3 regions of the Rossellomorea sp. GAMAL-10_SWC genome follow, and region 2 is predicted to be linked to each of the others. Evidence: riboswitches for the same ligand, from Rfam matches in the RefSeq annotation. Region 2 holds a riboswitch; each other region holds the start of a gene.

The links. Region 2 has a riboswitch for thiamine pyrophosphate ahead of thiD (bifunctional hydroxymethylpyrimidine kinase/phosphomethylpyrimidine kinase). Riboswitches for the same ligand answer to the same signal wherever they lie in the genome.
Region 1: it holds a riboswitch for thiamine pyrophosphate, as region 2 does, so the genes downstream of both, V5E38_RS00840 (thiamine phosphate synthase) here and thiD (bifunctional hydroxymethylpyrimidine kinase/phosphomethylpyrimidine kinase) in region 2, are expected to answer to the same signal.
Region 3: it holds a riboswitch for thiamine pyrophosphate, as region 2 does, so the genes downstream of both, V5E38_RS15910 (ABC transporter substrate-binding protein) here and thiD (bifunctional hydroxymethylpyrimidine kinase/phosphomethylpyrimidine kinase) in region 2, are expected to answer to the same signal.

What each region holds. Positions count from the first base shown of each region.
Region 1 covers NZ_CP144911.1:163,453-173,717, reverse strand. The annotation lists gene bcaP (amino acid permease) at 1-307, shown strand, start outside; gene V5E38_RS00865 (hypothetical protein) at 484-744, shown strand; gene V5E38_RS00860 (YjcZ family sporulation protein) at 917-1,048, shown strand; gene V5E38_RS00855 (hypothetical protein) at 1,106-1,639, opposite strand; gene V5E38_RS00850 (small acid-soluble spore protein H) at 2,070-2,249, shown strand; gene thiC (phosphomethylpyrimidine synthase ThiC) at 2,495-4,273, opposite strand; TPP riboswitch at 4,410-4,524, opposite strand; TPP riboswitch at 4,762-4,871, shown strand; gene V5E38_RS00840 (thiamine phosphate synthase) at 4,960-5,574, shown strand; gene thiO (glycine oxidase ThiO) at 5,558-6,649, shown strand; gene thiS (sulfur carrier protein ThiS) at 6,676-6,879, shown strand; gene V5E38_RS00825 (thiazole synthase) at 6,882-7,649, shown strand; gene V5E38_RS00820 (ThiF family adenylyltransferase) at 7,646-8,653, shown strand; gene V5E38_RS00815 (hypothetical protein) at 8,654-8,821, shown strand; gene V5E38_RS00810 (DUF8832 domain-containing protein) at 8,905-9,711, opposite strand; gene V5E38_RS00805 (cation transporter) at 9,789-9,989, opposite strand; gene V5E38_RS00800 (heavy metal translocating P-type ATPase) at 10,002-10,265, opposite strand, start outside.
Region 2 covers NZ_CP144911.1:4,732,948-4,743,212, forward strand. The annotation lists gene V5E38_RS22825 (FTR1 family iron permease) at 161-1,657, shown strand; gene V5E38_RS22830 (hypothetical protein) at 1,647-2,021, shown strand; gene V5E38_RS22835 (FeoA family protein) at 2,240-2,470, shown strand; gene feoB (ferrous iron transporter B) at 2,464-4,464, shown strand; gene V5E38_RS22845 (FeoB-associated Cys-rich membrane protein) at 4,483-4,635, shown strand; TPP riboswitch at 4,741-4,851, shown strand; gene thiD (bifunctional hydroxymethylpyrimidine kinase/phosphomethylpyrimidine kinase) at 4,988-5,794, shown strand; gene cytX (SLC5/6 family protein) at 5,787-7,025, shown strand; gene thiM (hydroxyethylthiazole kinase) at 7,009-7,836, shown strand; gene thiE (thiamine phosphate synthase) at 7,812-8,447, shown strand; gene V5E38_RS22870 (acyl-CoA dehydrogenase family protein) at 9,104-10,249, shown strand; gene V5E38_RS22875 (acetyl-CoA carboxylase biotin carboxylase subunit) at 10,261-10,265, shown strand, end outside.
Region 3 covers NZ_CP144911.1:3,198,435-3,208,699, forward strand. The annotation lists gene V5E38_RS15880 (GerMN domain-containing protein) at 1-864, opposite strand, end outside; gene V5E38_RS15885 (helix-turn-helix domain-containing protein) at 1,065-1,289, shown strand; gene V5E38_RS15890 (TatD family hydrolase) at 1,642-2,409, opposite strand; gene V5E38_RS15895 (ABC transporter ATP-binding protein) at 2,414-3,145, opposite strand; gene V5E38_RS15900 (ABC transporter permease) at 3,142-3,909, opposite strand; gene V5E38_RS15905 (thiamine-binding protein) at 3,909-4,199, opposite strand; gene V5E38_RS15910 (ABC transporter substrate-binding protein) at 4,212-5,204, opposite strand; TPP riboswitch at 5,293-5,402, opposite strand; gene racE (glutamate racemase) at 5,635-6,426, shown strand; gene V5E38_RS15920 (RrF2 family transcriptional regulator) at 6,518-6,961, opposite strand; gene hmpA (NO-inducible flavohemoprotein) at 7,148-8,392, shown strand; gene V5E38_RS15930 (GNAT family N-acetyltransferase) at 9,207-9,713, opposite strand; gene V5E38_RS15935 (DUF2339 domain-containing protein) at 9,740-10,265, opposite strand, start outside.

The DNA.
Region 1 (10,265 bases), 430 kb from region 2:
CAAATTAGCTGAATTAACAAATATCGGTACTTTATTCGCTTTCTCTGCTGTTTCTCTTGGTGTTCTAGTATTAAGAAAAACTCGTCCAGACTTAAAGCGTGGATTCAAAACTCCTTGGGTACCTGTAGTACCAGTATTAGCTGTTGTATTCTGTGTATATTTAATGCTACAACTTTCATCATTTACTTGGAAAGGTTTCGTAGTCTGGTTAGTAATCGGTTTAGTAATTTATATCACATACGGATATAAAAATTCTAAACTAAACGGTAAAAATAAGATTGATAAGGATACAAATCAAACTGCATAAGTAATGAAATCCCACTATAGGTTACTATAGTGGGATTCTTTTATTAGTTACATATTTTCCTCAAAAATCTAGAATAATGATAAATATCCACAACAACAAACTTTAAAAAACAGATTTACTTTATGATATGATACCTCTTAAGAAATTTTATTTTCGGATGAACAGGAGCTGTAAAAATGTTCCCATTAAAAAATTATTATGAATCATTTATTAAAAAAGATCTTATTGGAGTGAGAAGAGAGATCGCATTAAAACGACTAAGTAATTTACTTGCTTGCCAAAAGATTAGTAAAGATACGAAAGAAGTTGTACATATACGTTATTTTACTTGTACTGAAACACTTCAGCCTACTGATACTTATTTAGGTACAATTGCAGTGAAGTTTCAAAATGGTTATGTAGTTGAAACAGCAATCTCACTTCCTAAGGAAAAATAATTGATTTATTAAAACTTCGTCTAGGTAAAAGCCTAATTACAATATAGACTAGTTTCATAGTTGGCAAAAAAACATACGATACATTATCCACCTCTCCTAATTGTAATTTTCAATTAGCTGCATGACCCTAAGGGAATTTTCCCTTAAATATCGTATGAAGGAGGTCACATGTATGAGTACTGGACATCACGGACACCATCTTAACGGTTTTGCTTTAATCGTTGTTCTATTTATCTTATTAATCATTGTTGGAGCAGCTTGCTGGTCTGGATATGACGGATATGGATATGGACATCACTGGTAATCTTTAAAAACTATAAAACTCCTGTTAAATTTTAACAGGAGTTTTTTTTATAATATATTAAGAAGCTTGTGCTTGCTTAGAATGAATTGTATTGATATGTACTGAACTTTTTAAGACGAACAGTTTTTCTATTCCAAGGTAACGATCTAAACTTAACACGTAAGCTCGATTTAAAGAAAGTAAAATTCCAAAAGCGCTTGTATATAAGGTTAAACTTATTAAGTTCATATTACCGGAAAGAATGAAATTAATATGCATAAATAGACAAAATAAAACAGAAGGAAGGATAAATAAACCCATTATTAATAGAATACCAATTAGAATTTGAACTACAGGAATCGTGTAATTAAAAAATAAGTAATGCTTCATTGCAAAATGTTGAATGAAATATTTATAAAACTCAGGAACATTTGGCTTTTCAATGGCCAAAATAAAATAGTTTTTAATAAAAACCCCAGGTTCACTATACCAACGCTTCTCAGTAATTTTCGTAACCCCAGCAAATAACCAACCAATTCCAAATAGAATACGCATTAAAGTAAATAAACATTGAAAAGCATTATTTTTAAATTGCTGAATGAATAATTCCATCTAAATACTTTCTCCAATTCTTTATAGTAAGAAAGTTTAAATTCTTACTAATATCATGTGTTGTTTTTTTAAAATTGATATTTAATTCTCAAAGTTGATGATCCTCTATAAATTCCCCCTCCTTTACAGTTAAATGAAAATAGTTATCATTATCATTTACGTTTATAATCCTATCATCAGTGATAATCATTTTCAATGGTAATATTTGTATATAATCCTTCTTTACTTAACTCTTTTTATCACTTTTACTTCACTTGTTTACCTTCAGCATGTTCTCTTAAAAAACAATAAAAAAAAGACCTTCTCTCAATTTTTAGAGCTCCAGTCTTTAAAATGTGGTGCTTTTGAAGATGAATTTTATATGAATACTCAATCTCATCACGGTTAATACTATGTTAGGTTTCTATTTTTAATTAAGAGGAGGTTCCTTATGAATAAACAACGAGCTCAAGAAATTGCTTCTTCACCTGAAATGGCTAATGTGACATATAATGGAGTACCAATTTACATTCAACATGTTGATGAAACAAATGAAACTGCTAGAATCTATCCGCTAGGTCAACCAGATCGAGAGGAAGAAGTTTCAATCAATAGTTTGTCAGAACATTAATTCTTAAGTAAAAAAACAAACCTCTTTGTTGTGAGGTTTGTTTTTTATTGTTTCTCATTTTACCAAGACAAGCTTTCAATTAAACTGCATTTAAGGCATTCTTGTATCGTATCTTTCTTCTGGAAATCGTGTACACAATTTTTTTGAATTGTGCTCAATTCGATTTTTAACTGACTCATATTTCTTTCCAAATTCTTTATTTCTTTTATGATTTCTTCTACCCTATTCATATAAGGCTCACACCCTTATTGATAGATTTCTCCGCCCTGTTTTCTAAATTCGAGCGCTTTTTCTTTCATTCCTTCTTCGATCATTGAATCATTCTGAAGTTCTTCTTGTTTTACTTTATCTCGAATATCTTGTGAGATTCTCATACTACAGAATTTTGGACCACACATTGAACAAAAATGCGCTGTTTTAGCTCCTTCAGCAGGTAATGTTTCATCGTGATATTCAATTGCTCTTTCAGGATCAAGGGAAAGATTAAACTGATCACGCCATCTAAATTCAAATCTTGCTTTTGAAAGTGCATCATCTCTTTTTTGTGCACCAGGGTGCCCTTTTGCTAAGTCAGCTGCATGTGCCGCTATTTTGTATGTAATAACACCTACTCTTACATCTTCTTTATTTGGAAGACCTAAATGCTCTTTCGGAGTTACATAACAAAGCATTGCAGTACCAAACCAACCAATCATTGCTGCACCGATTGCTGATGTAATATGATCGTAGCCAGGCGCAATATCAGTCGTTAACGGTCCTAATGTATAAAATGGCGCTTCTTGACAAATTTCTAATTGTTTATCCATATTCTCTTTAATTAAGTGCATTGGTACATGTCCTGGTCCTTCAATCATAACTTGAACATCGTGTTTCCAAGCAATTTTCGTTAACTCACCTAGTGTTTCTAACTCAGCGAATTGTGCTTCATCATTTGCATCGGCAATTGAGCCTGGTCTCAGTCCATCTCCTAAAGAGAAGGTTACGTCATAACGCTTCATAATTTCACAAATTTCTTCAAAATGAGTATATAAAAAATTCTCTTTATGGTGAGCTAAACACCATTGAGCCAAAATAGACCCGCCACGAGATACAATTCCTGTCACTCGTTTTGCAGTTAATGGGATATAGCGTAATAATACTCCCGCATGAATCGTAAAATAGTCTACCCCTTGTTCCGCTTGTTCGATTAGAGTATCTCTAAACACTTCCCAGGTTAAATCTTCAGCGATTCCATTAACCTTTTCAAGCGCCTGATAAATCGGAACTGTCCCTACTGGTACCGGCGAGTTTCGGACAATCCATTCACGTGTTGTATGAATATTCTTCCCAGTAGAAAGGTCCATCATCGTATCCGCTCCCCAACGAGTAGCCCATGTCATTTTTTCTACTTCTTCCTCGATTGAAGACGTAACCGCTGAATTACCTATATTGGCATTAATTTTCACATGAAAATTACGACCGATAATCATTGGCTCACTTTCAGGGTGATTAATATTCGATGGAATGACAGCCCTTCCTTTTGCAACCTCATCACGAACAAATTCGGCTGAAACATTCTCTCGAATCGCAATAAATTCCATTTCAGGTGTAATAATTCCTTTACGAGCATAATGCATTTGAGTAATATTTCCATTATCTTTTGCACGTAATGGTTTTCTTTTTAACCCTTTAAATACTTCAACATTATGTTGATCTGACTCTTTTCTATATCCATTATCTTCAGGCTTTATTTCACGCCCTTCATACTCTTCAACATCATTTCTTTCGATTACCCAGTTATGTCTAATCGCCTTAAGTCCCATTCGAATATCAACTGAGCTAGCTGAGTCTGTGTAAGGTCCACTAGTGTCGTATACTCTAACTGGAGCATTTTCTTCTTCGCCAAAAGTGCCAGTTGTTGGACTTAATTGAATCTCACGCATTGGCACCTTAATGTCAGGTCTAGATCCTTCAACATATACCTTCTTACTTCCTGAAAAACTAGACATGATGGAAAAATTCATTTCATTTACAGAATTGTTCATTTGATTTCATTCCCCTTTTTAATTAGTTTAAAAAGGACGAAATCCAATCCATTTAAAGCATGAAAAAAAGCCGGAATCTTATGTTTAAGACCCGGCTAAGTGTTAGCAAAACTACATTAATAATTATGTAATCATTAATGAAAATTTCTAACTTCCCCACGCTGGTATGAACCAGATCAGGTCCTGAGGGTTAAGAAACTTAATCACGTTTCTCTCTCAGCCCAATTAATTGGACACCCCTAGTCAATCTATTAAATTGTTCAAACTAAATATAAACCCATAAATTTAAAATGTAAATGTTTTTATTTCCCTAAATTTTTACAGAAACTCCAAACAAAAAAAAGATTTTGGTTTTTTTTTATTCCTAAAAACACTTGATTTCACTATACTTCAAGCCCAATTTCTGGTACTAAAATTGGACTAGTAAAAATAAATTTAGTATTGAATATTATTTTTTATATGCTATGCTAAGATTAATTTTCATACATATTCATCACTAGGGGATCCCTTGATAAGGGCTGAGAATAAGGTAGTTACTTTTAAACCCTCAAAACCTGAACAGGCTAGTACCTGCGTAGGAAAGTGGCGCATTTTATACTTTTTTCGCGTGTAATGTAACCACTTTCTTTTTTTAGGAAAGTGGTTTTTTTGTTTGAAAAAATTTTGCAAATGAAAGAGGCTGGGCCATGGAACTTATTGCAATTACAGATGATCAGCACTCAGTCGAAGTACTTGCTACAAAAATAATTCAAATAATCGATGCAGTCGACTATGTACATATTCGCGAAAAGTCGAAAACGGCAATTGAGCTACTATCACTCTTAAATCTACTAAAAATAAACAAGGTAGATATGAAAAAAATTGTTTTAAATGATCGTTTAGATATAGCTATTTTCTCTAACCTATCAAATATTCACTTACCGGGACATGGTCTTCCCCTTGTTGATGTAAAAGAATATTTTCCTAATTTACGAGTAGGAAAATCAGTTCACACACTTACTGAAGCAATACAGGCAGAAAATGATAAAGCTGACTATATTCTGTACGGTCATTGTTTTGAAACAGAGTGTAAAAATGGATTAACACCTAATGGGATTGAACTAATTCCAGAAATGAAAAAAACGTTAACTATACCAATCTATGCAGTCGGCGGAATATTACCTGAACATATCCAAGTTCTAAAAGAGAACGAAATTGATGGTATAGCTGTCATGTCTGGCATATTTTCTGCCCGAAATCCTCTAGAAGCTGCGCTGCAATATTTTGAAAGGTGCAAATTCGCTTATGAACAAGAAATTTGATGTTGTATTAATTGGTGGTGGAATAATAGGTTGTTCCATTGCTTATTATCTAGCGAAAGAAAATATTCATGTCGCAGTTCTTGAAGGACAACAAGTTGGACAGAAAACAACTAAGGCAGCTGCTGGAATGCTTGGTGCCCATTCCGAGTGGGATCACTCCGAGTCGTTTTTTACTTTTGCTAGAAATAGTCAATTAACTTATTTTCACCTTCAAGAAGAATTAAAAGAATTATGTGGAATTGATATTGAACTTAAAAAAGGTGGCATTTTCAAACTAGCTTATACAGATTTAGAAAAAAAACAATTAACTCCGCTACTCACTCAAACTTCGGCACTTTGGTATAACCAGGAGGAGTTAAAAAAACAGATACCTGGCATTCATCCAAACATCATTGGAGCAGCTTATATTGAAGACGATGTGAATGTATTACCTGTTTCTGTCTGTAATGCGTTTTGCAAAAGTGCTCAAATTTTAGGTGCATCTATTTTTGAATATACACATGTATTTCAGATTCAAAAAAATGATTCACATTATTTAATTAAAACAACAAATGGCGATTTTGAAGCAAAAACTATAGTGGTTGCAAGTGGCGTTTGGAGTAATTCATTGTTTGGACAGCTTGGATTACAACACGAAATTATTCCCGTTAAAGGTGAATGCATCTCTGTCAAAAGTGAAAAGGTTGCATTAAAGCATACTCTCTTCCATGAACAAAATTATATTGTTCCAAGGAATGACGGCCGCCTTGTCATCGGAGCTACCATGTTTGATAACGAATGGAATGAGAACCCTAGCTTAAGGGGGATTGAGTCATTAATACAAAGCGCTAAAAAAATGCTTCCCGAAATTGATGACATGAAAATTGATTCATTTTGGGCAGGATTACGACCGCGAACTCTCGACTATAATCCCTTTATTGGAACTCATCCAGATGAGGATCAAATCTTATTTGCGACCGGCCATTTTCGAAATGGAATATTGCTTGCACCAGCAACTGGAAAATTAATTCGAGATTTGATCCTTAAGCGGAAAGTCAATCGTAACTGGATCGAAGCATTTAAAATCAATCGTTAATTTTAACTCTTTGGGGGTGTAATCTTTTGGAAATAAGGTTAAACGGAAAGAATATTGATATTTCGAGCATAACCTGTACAATTCAGGATCTGCTGAATGAATATCAATTAGAAAACCGAATTGTTATTGTCGAGGTAAATAAAGAAATTATTTATAAGGAACAGTATTCGTTAACTCATCTCTCTAACGGAGATTCTGTAGAATTAATACATTTTGTAGGTGGTGGCTAATTATGTTAAAAGTAGGAAATCATACGTTTCATTCAAGATTATTATTAGGAACAGGAAAATACCCTTCATTTGAAGTCCAGAAAGAAGCTGTTGAAGTATCGGAAGCCGAGATCCTAACTTTTGCTGTTAGAAGAATGAATATTTTTGAGGAATCTCAACCAAATTTTCTTGAACAATTAGATCTAACGAAATATAAATTATTGCCAAATACAGCTGGTGCAAAAACTGCTGAAGAGGCAGTTAGAATTGCACGATTGGCAAAAGCGTCAGGCTTGTGCGATATGATCAAGGTAGAAGTAATTGGGTGTGATAAATCATTATTACCTGATCCAATCGAAACATTGAAGGCATCAGAAATGTTATTAAACGAAGGCTTTATTGTATTACCTTATACTTCCGATGATGTTGTGCTAGCAAGAAGACTAGAAGAACTTGGTGTACATGCGATTATGCCAGGTGCATCTCCAATCGGTTCCGGAAAAGGAATTATTAATCCATTAAATCTTAAATTCATCATTGAGCAATCGAATGTTCCTGTTATAGTAGATGCCGGAATCGGGTCTCCAAAAGATGCAGCTTTTGCGATGGAACTAGGTGCTGATGGAGTCCTTTTAAATACTGCTGTTTCTAATGCGAAAAATCCTGTAAAAATGGCCTTTGCAATGAAGCTTGCTATTGAAGCAGGAAGGCTTGGTTATGAGGCAGGAAGAATTGAAGAAAAAAATTATGGTGAAGCTAGTAGCCCAATCACAGGGTTGGTGAATTCTTGACAAACCGTTATGCAAAGCAAGAATTATTTTTAGGAAGAGATCACCAATCAAACTTACAAAAAGCCAGTGCCATTATTATTGGTGTAGGTGCACTAGGCTCATCAATAGCAGAAATGCTTGTACGAGCAGGAATTGGAAATATAACAATTGTTGACCGCGATTACGTTGAATGGAGTAATTTACAAAGGCAATCTCTTTATACTGAAGAAGATGCTAGAAATAAACTACCTAAAGTAATTGCAGCTAAAAATCGACTTCAACAAATTAATAGTGAAGTGTCCATTACTAGTTTAATAACAGATATTACTAGTCTTAATATTGAAGAGCTGATTAAAGGTCAAACAATCATACTAGATGCAACAGATAATTTTGAAACTAGAATGGTAGTGAATGATGCAGCAATTAAGCATGGGATTCCTTTTATTTTTGGTGCGTGTGTTGGAAGCTACGGCCTCTCATTTCCAATTATTCCAGGAAAAACTCCTTGTCTTAACTGTTTATTAAATCATATACCAACTTTAAATATGACTTGCGATACAGTAGGAGTAATCAGTCCAATTGTGCAAATGATTGCTGCCTACCAAGTAACCTATGCCATGCAATATCTTACTAACTATGAACTTTTACCAATCTTACAATCGATTGATGTTTGGAAGCATGAAAAGTCTGATATAAACATCGAAAAATTAAAAAATAAAAATTGTCCAACATGTGGCTCTATAAGAAGTTACCCATTTTTAAAAGATGATGACCATATGAAGTCATATGTTTTATGTGGAAGAGATGCAGTCCAACTAAGAGTATCATCTTCTAAAACCCCAACACTAACTAACCTGTCTGAAAGATTACAAGGGTTAGTAAATGATTTGATTGTAAATCCTTATTTATTGTCATGTACTTATGAAGATCATCGCATTGTTTTATTTAAAGACGGTCGAGCGATCATTCACGGTACAAAGGAACCATCTGTTGCTAAGGAACTCTATCACAAAGTTTTAGGTTGAATGACTTTTTTACAACAATATTTTAACAGAGTTTTAGTCGTTGGAACATTCGTTTCAATTGCATGGGCACATGAAACTAAATACTTATCACTTAATGATGCTAGTAAGACTGATGGTTTAAAAAAACCAAATAGTCATCCAGCAGATATTAAGCCGAATATCTTATAAAACAATTAATATGTAAATATATAACTTTAAGAAAATATAAAAAAGCAGGAAAAAAAGGGTTTCCTGCTTTTTATCTGTTTAATTTATGGCACATCTACAACAAATGGTACTATAAACACATCTCCATTTTGTTTAAACTGTCCCCATATTTTATATAATCCTTTTTTAGGAAAACTAGTCATAAACTCTGCGTCAGGTCCACTTGACTTTTCATTCATTGGATGGACATGTAAGTAAGTACTCGTATCACCACTAATCGCAACAACATGACCAATAGCACCCAAATAAGGCTGTAAATCAGTAATACCTTTTTTGGTTTTAGCATCCTTAATCGTAAATGCCATTTTAACTTCATTCTTTGTCGTCAATTTATCAAATTTTAAAGTAACCTCCTTTCCATCAATTACTTTTGTTAATACTCTATCTGGTATTAGTGAAACTGGTTTAGCTTGCTCACCTGACACTTGTACTAGTTTTGTTTTTACGTTTTTATCAGAGCCCTCAGGTATAAAATCTGCAAATAATTTATATTCACCACCACTTGGAAAATCCGGTGTGACTGTAAATAACCCTTTACCTTTGTATACTGGGTGCAAATGGTCAAAATATGATAAATCCTTACTTACAACAATTAAATGCATTAATTTTTCGTGCTCGAACTCAAATTTATTTACTGTTTTCCCCATCAAATCATTAACTTGAATGTTTAGATTTACTTTCTTACCACTTTCAGGATTACTGTTAAACGTAAATTGTACCTTTGTTGAATCTTTTTCTTCTTTTGTTTCATGATTCATACTTTCATGATTAGAAGCTGTATGGGACATATTTCCACATCCACTTAAACCAATAACTGTAACAAAACTAAGTAACAACAATAAGTATTTCATCTAATTCTCTCCCCAGTCTCGCATTTTTTCCAAATAAAAAGCGAACCATTAGTTCGCCTTTTATTTTTTTGCTAAGATTAAACGATATCGTAACCTTGATCTTCAATAGCCTCTTTTACTTTCTCAATTGTTTCAGCGTTTGAAGTATTGAATGTTACTTCTTTATTTTCTAAACTTACGATTATATTATTTGTACCAGACACTCCTTCTACCGCTTTCATAACTGCAGCTTTGCAGTGTCCACATGTCATACCTTCTACTTTTAGAATTGTTTCCATTACTAAATCCTCCTAAATTTTTATACGTTTTAATCTTAATGCGTTTAAGACAACCGATACAGAGCTAAATGCCATTGCAGCACCTGCAATCCAAGGCTGCAATAACCCTAAAGCTGCAATCGGTATACCTAAACTGTTATAAAATAACGCCCAAAATAAATTTTGGCGAATATTATTCATTGTTTTTTTACTTAAACTAATAGCTCTCGGAATATGTGATAAGTCGCCACCTACTAACGTAACATCGGCTGTTTCTATCGCGACATCTGCACCAGT
Region 2 (10,265 bases):
ATAAAGCTGAGGAACTTCTTCCTCAGTTTTTTTAATTTAGTCGAAAATTGATACAAACATTAAAAATAGTTAATAAAAATATAATTGACTAAAATCTGAAATAGCTTTATTATCAAGAGGTGATAATGATTATCATTTATATTTAAGGGGAAAATCAACGATGAAGCAGGCTCTTATTAAAGTAACTTTAACAGCTTTACTATTTTTAGTTTTACCGTTTAAAACCTTTGCTGCAAGCCCTGAAGAGGATTTAACACATGCAAATTCTTTTGTAGAAAGTGCAATTCAATCTGCTCAAAAAGGAGATTTTAAATCTGCTGAGCAGGAATATAAAAAATTCAACGACGAGTGGCTTGATAAAGAGGATGGAATAAAAAATAAATCGATTGATGCGTATGGCAAAATCGAAGAAGCTATGGGAATGGTTCAGTATAACCTAGCTCAAAAAACAGTGAATCAAAATGCACTTGTTACTGCACTTAAAGAATTAGAAGAGGTAAATGAAAAGTTTATTTCTCATCAGTTCGCTAGTTCAAAATTAGATTCAAAAAGTACAGGTAGTGTAGAAGATTTAATCGAAATATTAAACAAAGCTTTAGCAGATTTAAAAGATAACAATGTATCAGGAGCAACTTCAGAGATTGATCAATTTAGAAAATCTTGGATCAATATTGAAGGTGTTGTATTAACACAATCTCAAACAGTGTACACAGACGCTGAAAGAGATATGGTAACTTCTTATGCAATGCTAACTGCTAAAACGCCTGATGTGAAAGCGGCTACAAAAACAATTACAGATATGCGTGATTATCTATTACCATTAGCGTCTAAAACTAGTTATACAATGATCGATGCTATTACTATCTTACTGAGAGAAGGATTAGAAGCATTACTAGTAGTTGTAGCATTACTAGGTTTTATTAAAAAGTCTGGACAAGAAAAGAAAAGTAAGTGGATCTGGTTTGGTGTTGGCACGGGATTAGCTGTCAGTATCATACTAGGTATCATTGTAAATATCTTATTCTCTGCAGGTGCTTTTGGAAGTAACAACTTCTTAATCGCAGGCTGGACTGGGGTATTTGCGGCTGTCATGCTCTTATATATGAGTTATTGGTTACATAGCAAATCCAATACTAAGCAATGGCAACAGTATATTAAAACTAAGAGTGATAAAGCTTTAAATACTGGTAGTCTATTATCTTTATCAATTCTTGCGTTTTTAGCAGTTTTCCGTGAGGGAACTGAAACGGTATTATTCTTTATTGGAATGGCGTCATCAATAAAACTGTCGTCATTATTAATAGGAATTGGGTTAGGATTTGCAATTTTAGCAATACTAAGCTTCTTAATCTTAAAGGTTGGTCTGAAAATTCCAATGAGACCGTTTTTCCTTATTTCAAGTATATTAATGTTCTATTTATGCTTTAAATTTGCCGGCATGGGAATTCATGGTTTACAACTATCTGGATTACTTCCAGCGACTCAGGCACCTATTCCTACAATTGATTTCTTTGCGATTTATTCAACTTGGGAGAGCTTTGTACCCCAGATGATTTTGTTGCTAATAGCTTGTATTACTGTTATTTATAATAGATTCTCAAATAAAAATAATAATAAAAGTAGTAAAAATTCAGGGGGAACGAAAAATGTTATCTAATAAAAAACTAGTCGCAGCAATGGCTTTAGGACTATCTTTAACTTTATCTGCATGTGGAACGAAAACAGACAATGCAATTAAAACTGGTTCTGATGATATGATCAAAACGATTTCAGAATTAAAAACACAAATTTCAAATAATGATGAAGTAAAGGCAAAAGATAGCGGAGAAGCCCTTGAAAAATCATGGGAAAAATTCGAAGATTCGGTAAAAGGTAAAGACAAAGATCTTTATGAAAAAGTTGAAACGCCACTTCATATTATTGAAGCAGGAGTAAAAGTATCCCCATTGAATGCAGATACACTTAACCAAGCTGGTGACGAATTAGAAAGTGTATTAAAAGAAGTTAAAGATTTAAAATAATAAACAATAATCATCGTTTTCTAAAAAAGCCTACATAGAAATATCTTTGTAGGTTTTTTCTTGATTTTATTCACGCAATTTTGGGGATTTTTTCTTAAGTTAACCTTTTCATAAAAGCAGGTAGACAATTAACTTGTCTTCACTTAAGATAAAGATATTGATAAGGATTATCATTATTAATTGTTTATATAATAAGTTTTGATCCGGGGGAATCACTTATGTTACTTTCAGAATTAAAAATAGGCGAAAAAGCAAAAATAACGGACTTGTCATCACTAGGTGAGGCAGTGAAGAGACGTCTTTTAGATCTAGGGATAAGTGAAGGGGCTATGGTCTGCCTACAATGTACAATGCCGTTCAAAGGGCCTTGTATGATTGAAAATTGCGGACAATCACTTGGCATTCGATTTCATGATGCATCTGGGATAAAGGTAGAAAAAATATGTTAAATATAGCGCTTATTGGAAATCCAAATACAGGAAAAACTTCTCTATTTAATAATTTAACAGGTACATACCAATATGTAGGAAATTGGAGTGGGGTTACCGTTGAAAAAAAGGTAGGGAGTATAAAAAATAAACTTGGAAATCTAATTGATTTACCAGGTATCTATTCTCTAAGCCCTCTTTCAAAAGATGAGGCCGTTGTTTCACATTTTTTTGTAAATGAAACATTTGATGGGATGATTAATATTGTTGACGCTGCTCAATTAGAAAGAAATTTAATGCTCACTCTTCAACTTCTAGAGTTTAATAAATCAATGATTATTGGTCTAAATATGGTTGATGTTGCTAAAAGAAGAGGAATTTCAGTTGATCCTTCTAGTATCTCAAAGATATTACAAGTACCAGTTATTCCAATTGACGCTAGATCGGGTAAGGGAACAAACGAGGTAAACGAATTACTAGAGACAATTCCTCAATCTGAAGTTGAGTTTGAAATTGATTATGGAATAATTATTGAAGACGGTATTAAAAATATTATGACACTATTACCTTCAACTTTATCTATTCCTAAAAGATGGACTGCAATACAAATTTTAGAGGGCAATAAAGAGGTAATTGAATTCATCGCTTCATCCTACGATTTTAGTAAAATTGACCAAGTAATTAAAATAACAGAGGCACAATTACACAGTGAAAAAGGTGTATCACCTTCAAAATGGATTTATTCTATAAGAAAAGAAGTCATTTCAAAATTAATTGGAAGTTCTGTAGAGAAAGAATCTAATGAAGCAGTTACATTAACTGATCGCATTGATCGATTTGTGACACACCCAATTTTGGGTATTCCTATTTTCCTAGTTACAATGTTTTTAATGTTTAAGCTTACTTTTGATTGGTTGGGGTTACCCTTATCTGACGCATTAGATGGGTTTTTATCAGGATCTGTAACGGACTGGCTAACAAATGGCTTAAATGCAATACATGCATCTGATTTTATAAAAGCAGTTGTTCTTGATGGTATTGTTGCCGGTGTTGGTGGAGTTTTAGTCTTTGTTCCACAAATTTTTATTTTGTTTTTACTAATTTCATTCCTTGAAGATTTTGGATATATGTCTCGAGCGGCTTTAGTAATGGATCGTTCGATGGAAATGGTTGGTTTAACTGGTAAGGCATTTATTCCAATGATTATTGGATTTGGTTGTAATGTACCTGGAGTTATGGCTGCAAGAACAATTGAACAGCCTAGAGAGAGATTACTCACCATTTTGTTAACACCATTAATGTCTTGTTCGGCGCGTTTACCAGTATATGCACTTTTCGTTGGAGCGTTTTTTGCAAAAAATCAAGCAATAGTTGTTTTTTCACTCTATATACTCGGAATAGTAGTTGCATTAGTATTAGCTAAGGTTTTTTCATCTACTATATTAAAGGGTGAATTTTCATTATTTGTCGTAGAACTCCCACCGTACCGTATGCCACAAGGTAAAGCTTTATTTAGAAGCACATGGGATAAAGGTAAAGGATTTATTCGAAAAGCAGGTACGTTTATTTTTGGTGGTTCTGTAGTAATATGGTTATTATCTTATATGGGACCAAGTGGTTTAGGTGTTTCGATGGATGATAGCTTTTTAGCAATGATTGGCGGAATACTTACACCAATACTTGCACCTTTAGGTTTCGGGACGTGGCAAGCAGGTGCTTCTTTACTAACAGGATTTTTGGCTAAAGAGGTAGTCGTATCTGCCATGAATATTATCTATCATGTGCCAAATGCACATTCTTTACAAGGAATATTGTCAACACAGTTTTCTGCACTTTCTGCATTTAGCTTTATGGTATTTGTCTTATTGTATGTACCATGTCTTGCAACTGTTGCGACAATTCGTAAAGAGACAGGTTCTGCTAAATGGACGTATTTCTCAGTTGGATATGCACTAGTTATTGCGTATATATTAGCGCTAATTATCTATCAAGTTGGAAGTCTCTTAGGCTACTAAAGAAAGGGGTATCTACTTATGATTGTCAATATTATAATAGGAGCTCTTATTTTTGGATATGCAGGGTGGACACTTTTACGATATATAAAGAAAACGAAAAAAGGTAAATGTGGCTCATGCTCAATCGCAAAGACTTGTAGTTCAAATTGTGATACAAATTATTCAAAATAGAAATATAGCTTTAACTAAAAAGATAAAATTTAAAGTAAACTGTCTAAATACTTGAATAAAGTAGAAGGATTAATTAAGATGATAAAGTAATTAATTTAAATAATTGAATAGTACTAGGGGTGCCGTAAACGTTCGGCTGAGATTAAGACACATAAGTCTTTGACCCTTTAACCTGATCTGGATAATGCCAGCGTAGGAAAGTGAACGGTAGAATACATATTTTGTATTCATAACATTGATTTGTTCGAGCACAAGTCCTTATGGGATTTGTGCTTTTTTTGTATTTAAAATCAAGTTTCATCTTCTATCTGTAAGATCAAAGAGTTCTATTCATGAAATAGGGGGAAGAGAATTGAAGAAAGTATTAACGATAGCAGGCTCTGATTCAAGTGGTGGTGCAGGTATTCAAGCGGATTTAAAGACGTTTTCAGCTCATCGTGTTTTTGGAATGAGTGTAATTACAGCAGTAACTGCTCAAAATACGCAAGGAGTGTTTGCAGTACAAGATATGACACCAGAGATGATTGCTAGTCAGTTAGATGCAATTTTTACTGATATTGAAGTCGATGCTGTAAAAATTGGAATGGTATCTCAAATAAAGACGATTAAAGTCATTGCTGAGAAACTAAAGCAATATAAACCAAAGCAAATCGTAGTTGATCCAGTTATGGTTTCAAAAAGCGGATTTGACTTATTAAGTCCGGATGCAAAGGAAGCTTTAATACAAAAATTGATTCCATTAGCAACTGTTATTACGCCAAATCTTCCTGAAGCAGAAGTCATTACTGGAAGAAAAATTACAACGATTGAAGAGATGAAAGAAGCTGCTATTCAAATTCACTCATTAGGTGCTAAAAACGTCCTTGTAAAAGGTGGTCATCTAGAGGGGGAGGCTACCGATATTTGTTTTAATGGCGAGGAATTTACAAGCTTTAATAGCGTTAGAATTAATACAATTAATACCCACGGTACAGGTTGCACTTTATCTTCAGCCATTACATCTAATTTAGCAAATGAACTTGAATTAAATGAGGCAATTAGAGAGGCGAAAAACTATATAACATTAGCAATCCAACATTCCTTTTCAATCGGAAAAGGGGTAGGTCCTGTACATCATTTTTACTCATTGTATGAAAAGGCAGGAGCTCAATATGTCTAATCAAAATGTAAAAATGACGAAGTGGAACTTTACAACACTTTGGTTTGGTGCGGCAGTTTCTGTAGCAGAAATTATGACTGGTGCCCTAGTAGCACCACTAGGTTTTACGAAAGGCTTGACGGCCATTTTAGTAGGGCATTTACTTGGAACATTATTGCTTATATTAGGTGGAGTCATTGGTTCTCAGCAAAGATTATCAGCAATGGAATCTACAAAAATTTCATTTGGTAGCTATGGTAGCTATTTGTTTTCGCTTTTGAATGTTCTACAGTTACTAGGCTGGACAGCAATTATGATTTTAACAGGTGCTCGCTCAATCAATTTAGTTACAATTAAAGATTATCGGTTTGACCACCTATGGGTTTGGTGTTTAGTAATTGGAGTATTGATCGCAATCTGGTTGTACTTTGGGCAAAATGCTTCAAAAAAACTTAATAGTTTAGCCGTTTGTTTGTTATTTGTCTTAACAATTATGCTCTGTTTTGTCATTTTTAAAAGTGATAAGATCCTAACCCAACCAAGCACTTCAGGATTATCTTTTGGTGCAGCCGTTGAATTATCGGTAATTATGCCATTATCGTGGATTCCATTAATTAGTGATTATACTCGTTTCGCGAAGACAACAAAAGATGGAGCGATTGGTAGTTTTATAGGTTATATGTTTGGTAGCTCTTGGATGTATATTATTGGGCTAGGCGCAGCATTAGCATTTAATCAAGTAGACCCGGTTGCTGTTTTAATGAGTGCAAATCTAGGATTATTTGCAGTTGGTATCGTCGTCTTAGCAACTGTTACAACGACTTTCATGGATGCTTACTCTGCCGGAATATCAGTTACAACCATTTTTCCAAAGCTAAATGGAAAACATATCGCCCTAATCGTTACAGCTCTTGGAACATTATTGGCCGTTATTTTCCCAATAGAGAAGTATGAAGGATTTTTATATACAATTGGTTCTTTTTTTGCACCGTTATATGCAATTTTATTAACGGACTATTTTATTCTAAAAAGAACAAATATAAGTAAATCGTTGAAGATTGATTGGATCGCGTTTATTACATGGATTTTAGGAGTTTTTATTTATCGTAAGTTTGTACAATTAGACTTCTTCCTTGGAGCTACTGTTCCAAGTATGATTTTAATTTGTGTCATTTATATAGTTGTTCAGTTTGTTATTAATAAGCTTGTTCCAAAGCAAATCGGGGGAGAAAAAAATGTTAACTATGAATGAAATGAGTCAAATTCTTGAAAGTGTGAAAGAGAAAAAGCCTTTAGTTCATCACATTACAAATTATGTAACTGTAAATGACTGTGCAAATATGGTGTTAGCCCTAGGTGGATCACCAGTTATGGCAGATGATTTAGCCGAAGTAGAAGAAATGGTATCTTTTGCATCAGCACTTGTTATTAATATTGGAACATTAAATGAAAGAACAATTCAATCAATGATTAAGGCTGGTAAAAAAGCTAATCAATTAGGCGTACCAGTTATATTAGATCCTGTTGGTGTAGGAGCAACTACTTTACGTACAGAAACGACTTCTAAATTATTGAAAGAAGTACGTTTTGCAGTAGTTCGTGGAAATATGTCAGAAATTAAAATGATTGCTGGCTTAAAGGTTCAAATTAAAGGTGTGGATTCTGTAGCTGGTGAAGAAGACGGCGTTGAAATTGCAAAATCTCTATCAGCGAAATTAGGCTCAGTAGTTGCAATTACAGGTGCAGTAGATATTATTGCAGAACAAGACCGAGTATGTACCATTTCAAATGGAGATAAAATGCTAGCTGATGTAACTGGAACTGGATGTATGAGTACATCATTAATTGGAACTTATGCTGGTGCAACGACTGATTATTTCCTTGCAGCTGTTTCCGGTATTACGACAATGGGTCTTTGTGGAGAGCTTGCTAAGGCTCGCCTAACTGAAGGGCAAGGAATCGGTACATTTAAAGTAAACTTATTTGATGAAGCATCTAAAGCTTCTGTTGATACACTTCTAACGGGAGGAAAAATCGAATGGCTACAGCAAAAAGTAAAATAGATTATAAGCTTTATTTAGTAACGGATCGAGATGTATTAGGATCAAGGGATTTAGTTCAATCTGTTGAGGAAGCAATTAAAGGTGGAACAACAATCGTACAAATAAGAGAAAAAAATTGTAGCAGTCTAGATTTTTACAGTATTGCTATGCGAGTAAAAGAAGTCACTTCAAAATATAATGTTCCATTGATTATTAATGACCGTTTAGACATCGCATTGGCGATACAGGCTGATGGCTTGCATATCGGTCAAGAAGATTTACCTTTGACTGTGGCTAGACAGATTGTTGGGGAAGATATGATTATTGGTGTATCTGCATCAACATTAGAAGAAGCAATGATTGCACAGGAACAAGGTGCGGATTATGTTGGTATTGGTTCAGTGTATCCGACGAGTACAAAACTAGATGCAAAATATTTAGCACTAGATGAGTTACGAAGAATACGTGAGGCAGTAAAAATTCCAATCGTAGGCATCGGTGGAATTAATGAAAAAAACGTTGCTGAATTAATGGAAACAAAAATTGACGGTGTTGCAATTGTTTCTGCGATATTAGGGAAAGAAGATATTAAATCGGCTGCTGAATATTTGAGTATGTTGGTTAATAAGTAATAAATTAGTATCTAGGGTATCTATTACATCGTTATTTGATGGATAGGTGCCCTTTTTGTATTTTAAGAGGAAAACTTGATTGTCATGAACTATTTAAAAATCATAGATTCATATCAATTCTTTAATTGATTTAAGAAGAATTAGAACAATTGGCTAGTTTACCGTATGAAAGGATCAACTGTTGTGCGATTTTTAGTGTATAATTCCCCAACTAGTATGGGTAATTTATCATCTAATTGCAGTTTTGAAGTTTTTAATTGCAGATATAGCTATTTTAATTGCAGATTTGCCTTTATATGCAGTACTCCTTTTACTTGCACTGATATCCTGCTTATTTGCAGCTCTCTAGACTTATTTGCACAGTCAGGCTTCTTATTTGCACCCCTCTAAAACGCATTTGCACTCCCCCATCCAACAGTAATTCCGACTACATCCCGACAATCCTCCCACTTTTCCTAACATTTCCTCTCTTGTCTCAATTTGTCGAACATAGATTAAAGGAAAATGGTAGAAAATATCGAATATTATCAATTGTAAGACTAAAATATTTATTTCTTATACACGAAATATGAGACTCCACTGCTTTTTGCTGCAGTTGGAGACATTCTTACGTTTTTTTAAACGTACCTAAATATTAAAAGGAGAGTGACTAACACATGGATTTTTTATTATCTAAAGAACAGCAAATGATTCAAGAAATGGTACGAGATTTCGCGGCAAAGGAAATTGAGCCTTTTGCAGAGGAACTTGATCGTGATAGCAAATTCCCAATTGAAACGTTCAAAAAAATGGGTGAATTAGGTTTATTAGGAATTCCGTTCCCTGAAGAGTATGGCGGTAGCGGTGGCGATACAATTAGTTATGCGTTAGCTGTAGAGGAAATAGGGCGTGCATGTGGAGGAACAGGTTTAAGCTTTGCTGCAACATGTTCATTAGGCGCTTCTCCAATTTACTATTTTGGTACAGAGGAACAAAAGCAAAAATACTTAGTTCCAATGGCGCAAGGAAAAACGCTAGGAGCTTTCGGTTTAACTGAGCCAAATGCGGGTTCTGATGCTGGTGGAACACAAACAAAAGCAGTTTTAGAAGGTGATGAGTATGTAATTACAGGTGAAAAATGCTGGATTACAAACGCTCAGTATTCTAACACAATTATCGTAACTGCTTATACTTCTATTGATGAAAAAGGAAAGAAAAATATTTGCGCGTTTATCGTTCCAACTGACTCAGAAGGATTAACAATTACAGATCCTTATGACAAGATGGGTGTTCGTGCTTCAAATACAACTCAAATTGTTTTAGATGGAGTACGTGTTCCAAAAGAAAATATTCTTGGCAATCCTGATAAAGGTTTTGGCCAATTCTTATATACATTAGATGGTGGTAGAATTTCAATTGCAGCACTTGCTGTAGGTATTGCACAAAAGGCTTTTGATAAAGCATTAGTATATGCAAAAGAACGTAAACAATTTAAACAACCTTTATCTAGTTTCCAAGCTATTCAATTTAAATTAGCTGATATGGCAATGGGAATTGAGTTAGCAAGAAATATGGTGCATAAAGCTGCATGGTTAAAAGACAATGGAAAACCGTTTACGAAAGAAGCGGCATTCGCTAAGTTATACGCATCTGAAATCGCTTCCAAAATTGCGAATGAATCATTACAAATTCATGGTGGATATGGCTATATGAAAGAGTATGGCATCGAGCGTTTAGTGCGTGATGCTAAGTTACTTGAAATTGGTGAAGGTACATCAGAAATTCAACGTATGGTAATTGCACGTCAATTAGGATGCCGATAAGGAGAGAGAATATGAT
Region 3 (10,265 bases), 1.5 Mb from region 2:
AATATTTCCATAGATACCATCGTTAAAATTAAGTACTAGCTTACCGCCTTTAAAAACAGGTTGACTAACTAGTTTCGTATCAGTTCCAAAATCGGATACTAAATTTGAATATTCAGATGGACCTTTTACTAGTTCATTTACGATTGCTGAATATGAATCTTTCTCTGCATTTGAAATCCTAGTCGTTACAGGCACATAATAAGTGTCTCCCATTTCCCCTTGAGAAACATAATATAGCGTAACAGGTCTGGAGTTCATAATATCTACAATGTCACCTTTATCAAAGTTAATTCCATCATCTCTTGTTAACCCATCACCAATTTGAGCTTTATTTACTGGCATCGATGCAAGCTCTTTTCCGTTTACTCGAATTTTTACCTTCGTCACATTATCAAATTGAGTTAACGTCCAAGTAACAGCTTGAAACACTTTTAATTCATCTTCAGCACGGTATTGCTTAAATTCTGGTGAAAAATCAGCAATAATCGTACCATCCTTTTGAGTTTGAACTCCTAAAACTTCAGTATTCGGAGGTAAAACTGCTTGGAAACCATTCGGTAATTCATCTGTAACAGGACCATCTTTTACTAAGTACTCTAACGCTTGTTTAGCCAAGCTAGTAGACTTAGGTAATTGGAACGTTTGCGGTACAATATACCCGTTACGATCAATTAAATATAATTCCCTTTTTACAGTTTCCTCTTTCTTTGCTACTTCTTTTGAAGGTTGATCACTTTTATAAACTACAGTTTTAGGTGGATCAATGTCAGTTGAAGATTTCGTTGGAAGTAAACTACATCCACTCATTGTTGCAATTCCACATACCGCTGCCGCTGTTACTAACAATCTTTTTTTCATCACCATACTCCCCCCACGCTTTTTTACTATTTATACGAGCCTGTACATTTTTTAGAACAAGCTAAATAGAAAAAAATAAATAATTTAAATCTAGCTCTAAATTTACTGGAAATATTCACCTAAAAGACCTATCGTTCATATTATAAAAAGACTAAATGAATACCCATCCGAAGAACAGCTCGGTCAAGCAAGGAGGGTTAGCACAGTTGAAGGATAGAGACTATCAAACAAAGCACACACTCACAAAGCGTGAAAAAGAAGTATTCGAGCTTCTTGTTCAAGATAAGACTACAAGAGAAATTGCTGAAGAACTTTTTATAAGTGAAAAAACTGTGAGAAATCATATTTCAAATGCAATGCAGAAGCTTGGGGTTAAGGGGCGATCACAAGCAGTTATTGAGCTTCTTCGTATGGGAGAGCTTGAACTGTAGTTATTTTGTAGAAACAATTCTACAAACCAACATACTGCCGGCATTCTAATGACATGCCGGTTTTGGTATTTACATTGAAGCTTAAGTTTTTCATTTCTCTATTTTCTTGCTTGTAAAGAATCTGATTATCTAAATTGAAAGTTATACTTTATATCCTACTTATAGTAGATAAAAGGCCTATCTGTAAATTAGGATAGATGCTCTGCTATAGGGGGATTTTATTTTAGCTCTTATTACCTATCTAAAATTAAAATAAAAAAATCTTTTACGAAAATTTGCTAATTTAATTGACAAGGTTGTTTTTCAACAACGTGAAAAAAATCGTTTCCAGTCGGAAAACGATTTTCTTATTTTATATACTATAAAACCTCTTAGTATTTTCATATAAAGTTTTATATGCACTTGACAGATCTATGTCTTTTAACTCAGCTATTTTTGCAACTGATTGATGCATAAATTTTGGATGTGTCCACTCATTTTCAAAAGGCCCTTCAAATGGCCAAGGACCATCTGTTTCTATCATCATTAATTCTAAAGGATACTTTTTTACTAAGTCTTGAATCTCATTTTCATATAATACATCTGGTGTAATCGAGATAAAATACTCATTTTTCATCATCCGATTTATTGTAACCTCGTCACCTTTAAACCAATGAAAATGGGCTTTTTTAATAAAATATTTTTCTAATAGATTACATACGGTTTCGGCGTCCTCATATACTGCATGTAATATGATTGGTTTATTTAACTCTTTTGCAAGCGAGATAAATTTTTCTAGTAATATAATATAAGGTACGTAATCAATCTCTTCTTCTAAATTCTTATAATATGGTAATCCAACTTCTCCGATTGCGACCATTTCATCCTGATGGTTCTTAATCCATTCAATTAATTTATCAACCTCTTCATCAGAAGGGATTTGTTGTTCAGGATGAAATCCGAATGCTGGATATACACTATTATTTTGATATTTCAACTCTAAATTTTTCTTACTAGATTTTAAATCCATTGATACCGAAATGAGCGCTTCGATTTCGTGTCTTTGTATATTAGTTAATATTTCTTCTCTTTGACTAGTATCATAAGAATCTAAATGAATATGAGCATCTATCATTTTCATCGTATTACTCCTTCTCTAAAGCCAAATAGATTTTTCTTTTATATTCCGTAAATTCATCACTTAATAATATTTCTTTTTTACGTGGTCTTGGAAATGGCACTATGATTTGTTCTTTGATTTTGGCAGGTTTGTCAGAAAATATATAAATTCGATCAGACATTAACAACGCTTCATCAATATTATGTGTTACTAATAAAATTGATCGTCGTTGCTCCTCCCAAATTGATAAAAGCCATTGCTGCATTTCAAGTCTAGTGAACTCATCTAAAGCTGAAAAAGGCTCATCCATACACATGAACGACTGCGGTGCTAGTAGAGACCTTAAAAATGAAACTCTTTGTTTCATACCACCAGATAATTCATGAGGGTAAGCATTCTCATAGTTTTCTAAGCCAGTTCTTTTAAGCCAGTCTCTTGCCAATTTTTCATCAGGCTTATGTTTTAATTCTTGTGACAAAACAATATTTTTTAATACTGTTCTCCAAGGTAGTAATGAATGATCCTGAGGCATAAAACTAACATGACCAAGTTCTCCATTTATTATCGACCCATTTAACTTTACTTCTCCAGAATCTGGTTTTACTAAACCTCCAATAAGATGGAACAACGTACTTTTCCCACTACCAGATGGACCTAGAATCGATACAAATTCACCCTCGTTTACATAAAGGGATATATTTTCTAATACTTGATGACCGCTATAACTCTTTGATAATTGTTCCACTTGTAGTGTCATTTCCGTTTCTCCCCTTTAACTTTCCATTTAACAGTAAAACGTTCAATTACAACTATTAGGAAGAAGAAAAGCATACTTAAAAACATAATGATAAAAATTGAAACAAATACTCGATCTGTTCTAAATGAAGATGAAGCTAAAGTCATATAGACCCCAATTCCAGATTTCGCTCCTAGCCATTCAGAGATAACTGCTCCCATAACACTATAAGTCGCTGAAATCTTTAAGCCAGAAAAAATGGAAGGTAGAGAAAAAGGCAATTCAACTTTCCAAAAAATTTGTGATTTGGATGCTCCCGCCATTTTCATATAATTTATTAGTTCACTTGGTGTTTGTCGGAAACCATCCAACGCTGAAACTGTAACAGGGAAAAAACAAACAAGAGAAATAATAATTAATTTAGGTAATACACCAAATCCAAACCAAATAATTAAAAGCGGTGCCAATACGATAATTGGTACATTTTGCGAAAGAATTAATAATGGGTAAAAAGCTTCCCTAACACCTGGAATTAAATGCAATAGAAATGCGATTAAAAATCCTAATAAACTACCAATTAACAAACCAATAATCGTTAATTGAATTGTAGAAGAAATATGAGGAAGTAGTGAATTAGTTGATTTCATTCCTTCTTTAAAGATTGCGATTGGTCCTGGTAATAACCAAGATTCGATTTTCCAAATTTTAATACTTAGCTGCCAGCAAATTAAAAAAAGCAGGATGACAACGATAGGTTGCCATCCTTTTATATTTTTAGATTTCATTAACGGTACTTCTCCGTTAACACATCCATCGTAATACCTTGTGGTTGATAAAGTATTTTCATTTGAGTTATTACATTGTGGCAACCTATTTCAATCATTCTTTCATTCATTTTTTGAACAACCATTAATAATTGATTCAAGTCGCCTTCCATAGTTGTTTCCAATGGTTGAACTTGATATTTTACACCTGATTCATCAATAATTTTAATTGCTTCATCAACTGCTGGAATAACATCCTCAATATTATTTGTTTTCGGTATAATTTGGACACTCATTAAAGTAGTTTGCATTTTTGCTCCTCCTTATTTCGCTGGTAAGAAATCATTCGTAAATGCTTCTTTTGGCTTAAAGTTTCCTTCTAATAATTTATTTTCAGCTAAGAAATCAGCATAGTTTTTCCAAACTGATAACTTTTGCTCACCCCAACGGTCCGCATCATCTTTATATTTAGATGCTAACCATTCTTGACTTTTTTCCACTAATTTTTTATCTAAGTCCGGATTATCTTTTATTAAAATCGATGCAGCTTCTTTTGGGTTATCAATCGCAAAATTATATCCTTTTGATGCTGCAGCCACAAACGCTTTTACTATTTTAGGGTTTTTACTAATCATTTTTTCGTTCGTAGCTAAAACTGGAGTATAGTAATCTAGCTTTTTACTATAATCAGTTAAATATATCATGTTTAATTTTTCTCCACGTAGCTCTGCTTCAATTCCTGTCCATCCTTGATAAATCCACGCAAAATCGATATCTCTTTTTACCGCTGTAAAGAAATCAGCATCACCCATATTAACGATATTTAACTTATTAACATTCGCATTTTCTTCTGACATAAGTGATTTTAAAATAGCCTTTTCAACCGGTGAACCCCAACCACCATATGTTTTTCCAACGAAATCTTTTGGTGACTTAATTCCTTTTTTCACTGGTGATGCAAATCCAGAAGTATTATGTTGAATAATTGCTGCAATAGATACAATCGGTACATTTTGAACTCTTGCTTGTGTAATTGACTCTTGATAAGAAACCCCAAAATCTGCTTTACCAGATGCAACTAATTGGTCTGCACCTGTTTCTCCTGGGCTGATTATATCTACATCAAGACCTTGTTCCTTAAAATAACCTTTTTCCTTAGCAACAAATAGCCCAGTATGATTTGTATTTGGCGTCCAGTCTAGTACGACAGTCACCTTTTTTAATTGCTTTGGCTTTTTAGTAGTAGCAGTTTTGTCTTGACCACACCCAGTTAACATTAAACAAATAGCTACTAAAAATACTACTAGTTTTTTCATTATCTATATCTCCTTTTTGTTTTTTGTTTATACAAAAAGAAAACGTCCGGATATTAACCCGGACGTAAATGCGCTGTAAAAAACATATCTAAAAAGAGATACTGTTCCCTACGCTGGCATCACCCAGATCAGGTTCTAAGAGTCAACATCTTAAGGATGCTATCTCAGCCAGCAACACTGGCTCCTCCACATTTTTTCTCATATATAAACTTTTCCTCATTAATATAACAGATAATGATTGAATTTACGAATTATTTTTAACTTGTGTTTAAATGTTTTAATACTCTGTTAATAAGAGCAATAAAACTATGAAATTTTAACATTTTTAAAAAGAGAATGATAAACAAAAATATCATTTCTTATAGTAAAATCTTAAATGAATAAAGAATATACTACATCAACAAATTATTAAGTAAAATGAGGGGATTTTTTGAATAAACCAATCGGAGTCATCGACTCAGGTGTTGGGGGCTTAACAGTTGCCAAACAAATTATTAGACAATTACCTAAAGAGGACATTTTATACTTAGGCGATACTGCAAGATGTCCATACGGATCACGACCATATACGGAAATCAGAGAATTCACTTGGGAAATGACTAACTTTCTATTGGAGAAAGATATAAAAATGTTAGTCATCGCCTGTAATACAGCAACTTCAGTTGTCTTAAATGAAATGCGAGAAAAACTTCAAATTCCAGTCATTGGAGTTGTCCGCCCAGGTGCTAGAGCAGCAATAAAATTAACACAAAATGACCAAATCGGTGTCATTGGAACGAATGCTACTATTAATAGTAAAGCATATCATTCCGCACTAAAGCGGATTAATGACAAAGTTATAATTGAAGGCTTGGCATGCCCAGAGTTTGCTGGAATTGTTGAAAATGGGGACTACAATAAACCTGAAATATTTGAGATTGTTAAACACACTCTTGCACCGCTTATTGATTCAAATATCGATACCCTAATACTAGGTTGCACGCATTACCCATTACTTGGTCCAATCATCCAAAAAGTGATGGGACCATCAATCCAACTTATCAGCTCTGGTGATGAAACAGCTCTAGAAGTAAGTGCAATTCTGGATCAACAAAATATATTATCTAACTACGAAATCACTTCACATGAATTTTTTACAACTGGGGATCCAACCATTTTTAGTAAAATAGCTTCATCCTTATTCCAAGAACCGATGGAAAACGTAAAGTATATTAAACTATAAAGGTCAATAGAGCACTTTAAATGAAAAAAACCAACAAAGTAAGCCTTTGTTGGTTTTTGTGTTTTTAAATTACGAACGCTCTTCTAAAAATTTATTCTTTTGTGTTACTTGAAAAATAATCTTTTAGCATCGCATTGTTCTTTACAATATCATCTAATGTATATTGATCTAAAACGTGTAAAAATTGTTCTAATGCATTATTAAATATATGTTTTAAAGAACAAACAGGTGTAATAACACAAGTATTACCGTGTTCAAAACATTCTACAATATTAAAGTCTTCTTCAGTTTTACGAATTATTTCACCGATATTTATTTCTGATGGTAATTTAGCTAAACGGATTCCACCGTTTCTGCCACGAATTGTTTCGATGTAACCCATCTTACCTAAATTATAAATTATTTTCATTAAATGATTTTTAGAAATATCATAAGCTTCAGCAATGTCCTTAATATTAACTAATTTTTCACGTGGCTCAGAGCTTAGAAATATTAGTACACGAAGAGAGTAATCCGAATAAGTTGTTAAACGCATAACTTGTCCTCACTGTTTTATTTAAGATTAATCATAGCATAATTGTGAACTTTTTTTAAACTTTTATGCATTTTTGCGAAAAAATACAAAAAAGATGTATTTTACATATTGCTTTAAATAAATTCTAGGTCTAAGATAAAGATGTATTTATAATACTACTTTAAAACGTGATTAGGGGGATTTTTCATGCTATCTCAAAAAACAATTGATATTATTAAGTCAACAGTTCCAGTCTTAGAAGTAAAGGGTACAGAAATCACTAAAGTATTCTATAAAAATTTATTTACTAATCATCCTGAACTATTAAATGTATTTAATCATACAAATCAACAACAAGGTAGACAACAAACTGCTCTTGCAAATACTGTTTTAGCTGCTGCACAAAACATTGATAAACTAGCAACAATTATTCCTGTTGTAAAACAAATTGCGCAAAAACACCGCAGTCTTCAAGTTAAAGCAGAGCACTATCCAATCGTAGGGCAACATTTACTAGGGGCAATTAAAGAAGTACTTGGTGATGCTGCAACTGATGAAATACTAGGTGCTTGGGCGGAAGCATATGGAGTTATTGCACAAGTATTTATCGATATCGAAAAAGAAATGTATGAGGAAGCATCTTCCCAAGAAGGCGGTTGGTCTGAATTTAAAGAGTTTAAAGTCATCGAAAAAGTTGAAGAAAGCGATGTAATTACTTCATTCTACTTAGTTCCTAAAGATGGTTCTTCAGTTCCTTCTTTCTTACCTGGTCAATATATTACTGTTCGCTCACAAATTCCTGGTGAAGAATATTTATCAAACAGACAATATAGCTTATCTGATGCACCAGGTAAAAATCACTTTAGAATTTCAGTAAAAAGAGAAGCTGAAGAAAACCAACCACTTGGTAAATTCTCAAACTACCTACACAATCAAGTAAATGTTGGTGATACTTTGGATATTACTGCTCCAGCAGGTGAATTTACTTTAAATACTGAAACTGATTCAGATGTTGTTTTCTTAAGCGGTGGTGTTGGAATTACACCATTAATCAGTATGGCTAAGTCAATTACAAGCAATCAACCAAATCGTCAAGTCAGCTTTATAAGCGCTTCAAGAAACGGTAAATTACAAGCATTTGAAAATGAACTAAACCAATTAAAAGAGCAATTAACAAATTACAATTTATCATTTGTTTATGAAAATCCATCTGAGGAAGATCTTCAAAATAATAACTTTAAAAAGCAAGGTTATATTGATGCAGAATGGTTAAATAACAATGTTAAATCAGACAATGCAGATTATTACGTATGTGGTCCAGTACCATTTTTAAAAGCGATTATAACAAGCTTAAAAGAATTAGGAATTAAAGATGCACAAATTCATTATGAATTCTTCGGACCAGCAATGAATTTAGACACTGAGCCTAAAAGCCCTGTTCAACAAGGTTAATATTTAGAAAGGATGCTCAATTAAGAGCATCCTTTTTTACGCTGTTGCAAGACAATCTTCTCAATTAATTATCATATTTTCGTAAAAGGAGTAGAGTGATGTTGATTTCCATTACAGGATGCTCGCTTTCCATGGGGCGAGACCTGAGCCTCCTCGGCAAGCCTGCGGGGTCTCAGCCTTCCCGCTTATCCCATAGGAGTCGAGCAGCCCTCCATTCCAATCAACTTATTATTTAAAAAAGTTTAACGTTAAAATCTAATGTAATATCCTTTACTTAGCGTAACATAACAGAATTTTAATCAGTTTGTAAGTCAATTGAGATTGAACAACAACTTATAAACTAAACATTTAAAACTATATTTCTAAATTCGCTCTTAATATTTTTTAATTTCGAAAAAGTTTACTATAGATTATCGGTATATCAAGATTGTTGAAACACTTTAACATTTAAAATCGTTAATCGTTATTAAATTAAAAAATGAATTTTAACATCAATAATTTCCCACTTAATATTGTATTCCCTATAGACTTTCTATTAAGAGCACATCCTTTTTTATTTCCGCTCTAATAATACAGCCACTCTTTTTAAAACTGTCGGTATAGTAAAGCTACCAAAAATTGCGATTAGGTCACTTGAGTAGTATTTTTTTAGAGTGCCATATACTAAGCCACTTATCATTAGATCGTACAAAAAGAATCGACCAAAATCACGTTTAGTTATGACCATAAAGATGATAGATGCATTTCTTGTTGTAAGAATAAGCCCACCTTCTTCTAGAAAAATTAGTCATTCTAATCAATACAAATCACAAATTTATTTTTTATCTAACATCCAATAATACTTTTCAATTTCTTCTTTTACTTTTATCATGCCAATTTTCTCTAAAACTCTAATAGAGGCATGATTATAAATGGAACAAATAGCAGATATTCTTATAACATGATTTTGCTTTAATCCCCACTCACAAATAGCCCTAGCCATTTCAGTTGCATACCCTTTACCTTGATAACTTGGTGCAATACTATAACCTATCTCCATAATCCCAGTTTCATCAGGACCACCTTTAAATCCCATGTCCCCAATAATTACTCGATCTTTTTTATGAATAATAATTCCTTCATATTTTTCTTCAGTAGGATGTGTTTGAAAACGAGAAATTTTATAAGGGAAAAGATTTTTATATACGAGAATTGGCCACCCTTGAGCGAAACTATAAAATTGATTTTCAAATTCTAACTCTTTATTTCCACTTAAAACAGAAAGCATCGCTTCTGCTGTAAAAGTCATTAATAGTAAATTTTTAGTTTCAGTGATTATCATTACCTGACTCCTGTATACTAAATTTATTAGTTTTTTTGACTACTGCTTCCCTTAAAAAATATTCTAGAAATGACTAATCCAATCAGTCCAAGCAGTATAAATAAACCGGCTCTAACCATCAATGTAATATTTGGTAAATCTATTAATACAAGTTTTCCTAGCGTCAATAATAATAAACCTATCCCAGTATATGTCCAAACTTTGAACTTCTTAATGTTACCAAGTATCATGGCTAATATTGAAAGCAAGATCCAACTTATATTAATTAATAATCGAATTATATTGTCGGATTGATCTACTGCGAGTATTTGAACAATTTGTGTTATAAAAGCAATTAATATAACCGTAATTAATAAGGAACTACTTAATAAGATAAATTGCTTTTCATCTTCATTTTTATAAGCCAAAATTGCAATCGTAATTAGAGCTAGAATTAACATAAACCAATTCATTGTTTCAAAAGACCATAAAGAATCTATTCCAACTGATAAAATGGATATCCCCACCGGAATAAATGTAAGAGTAGCTATAATTAATTTTAGTAGATCTCGA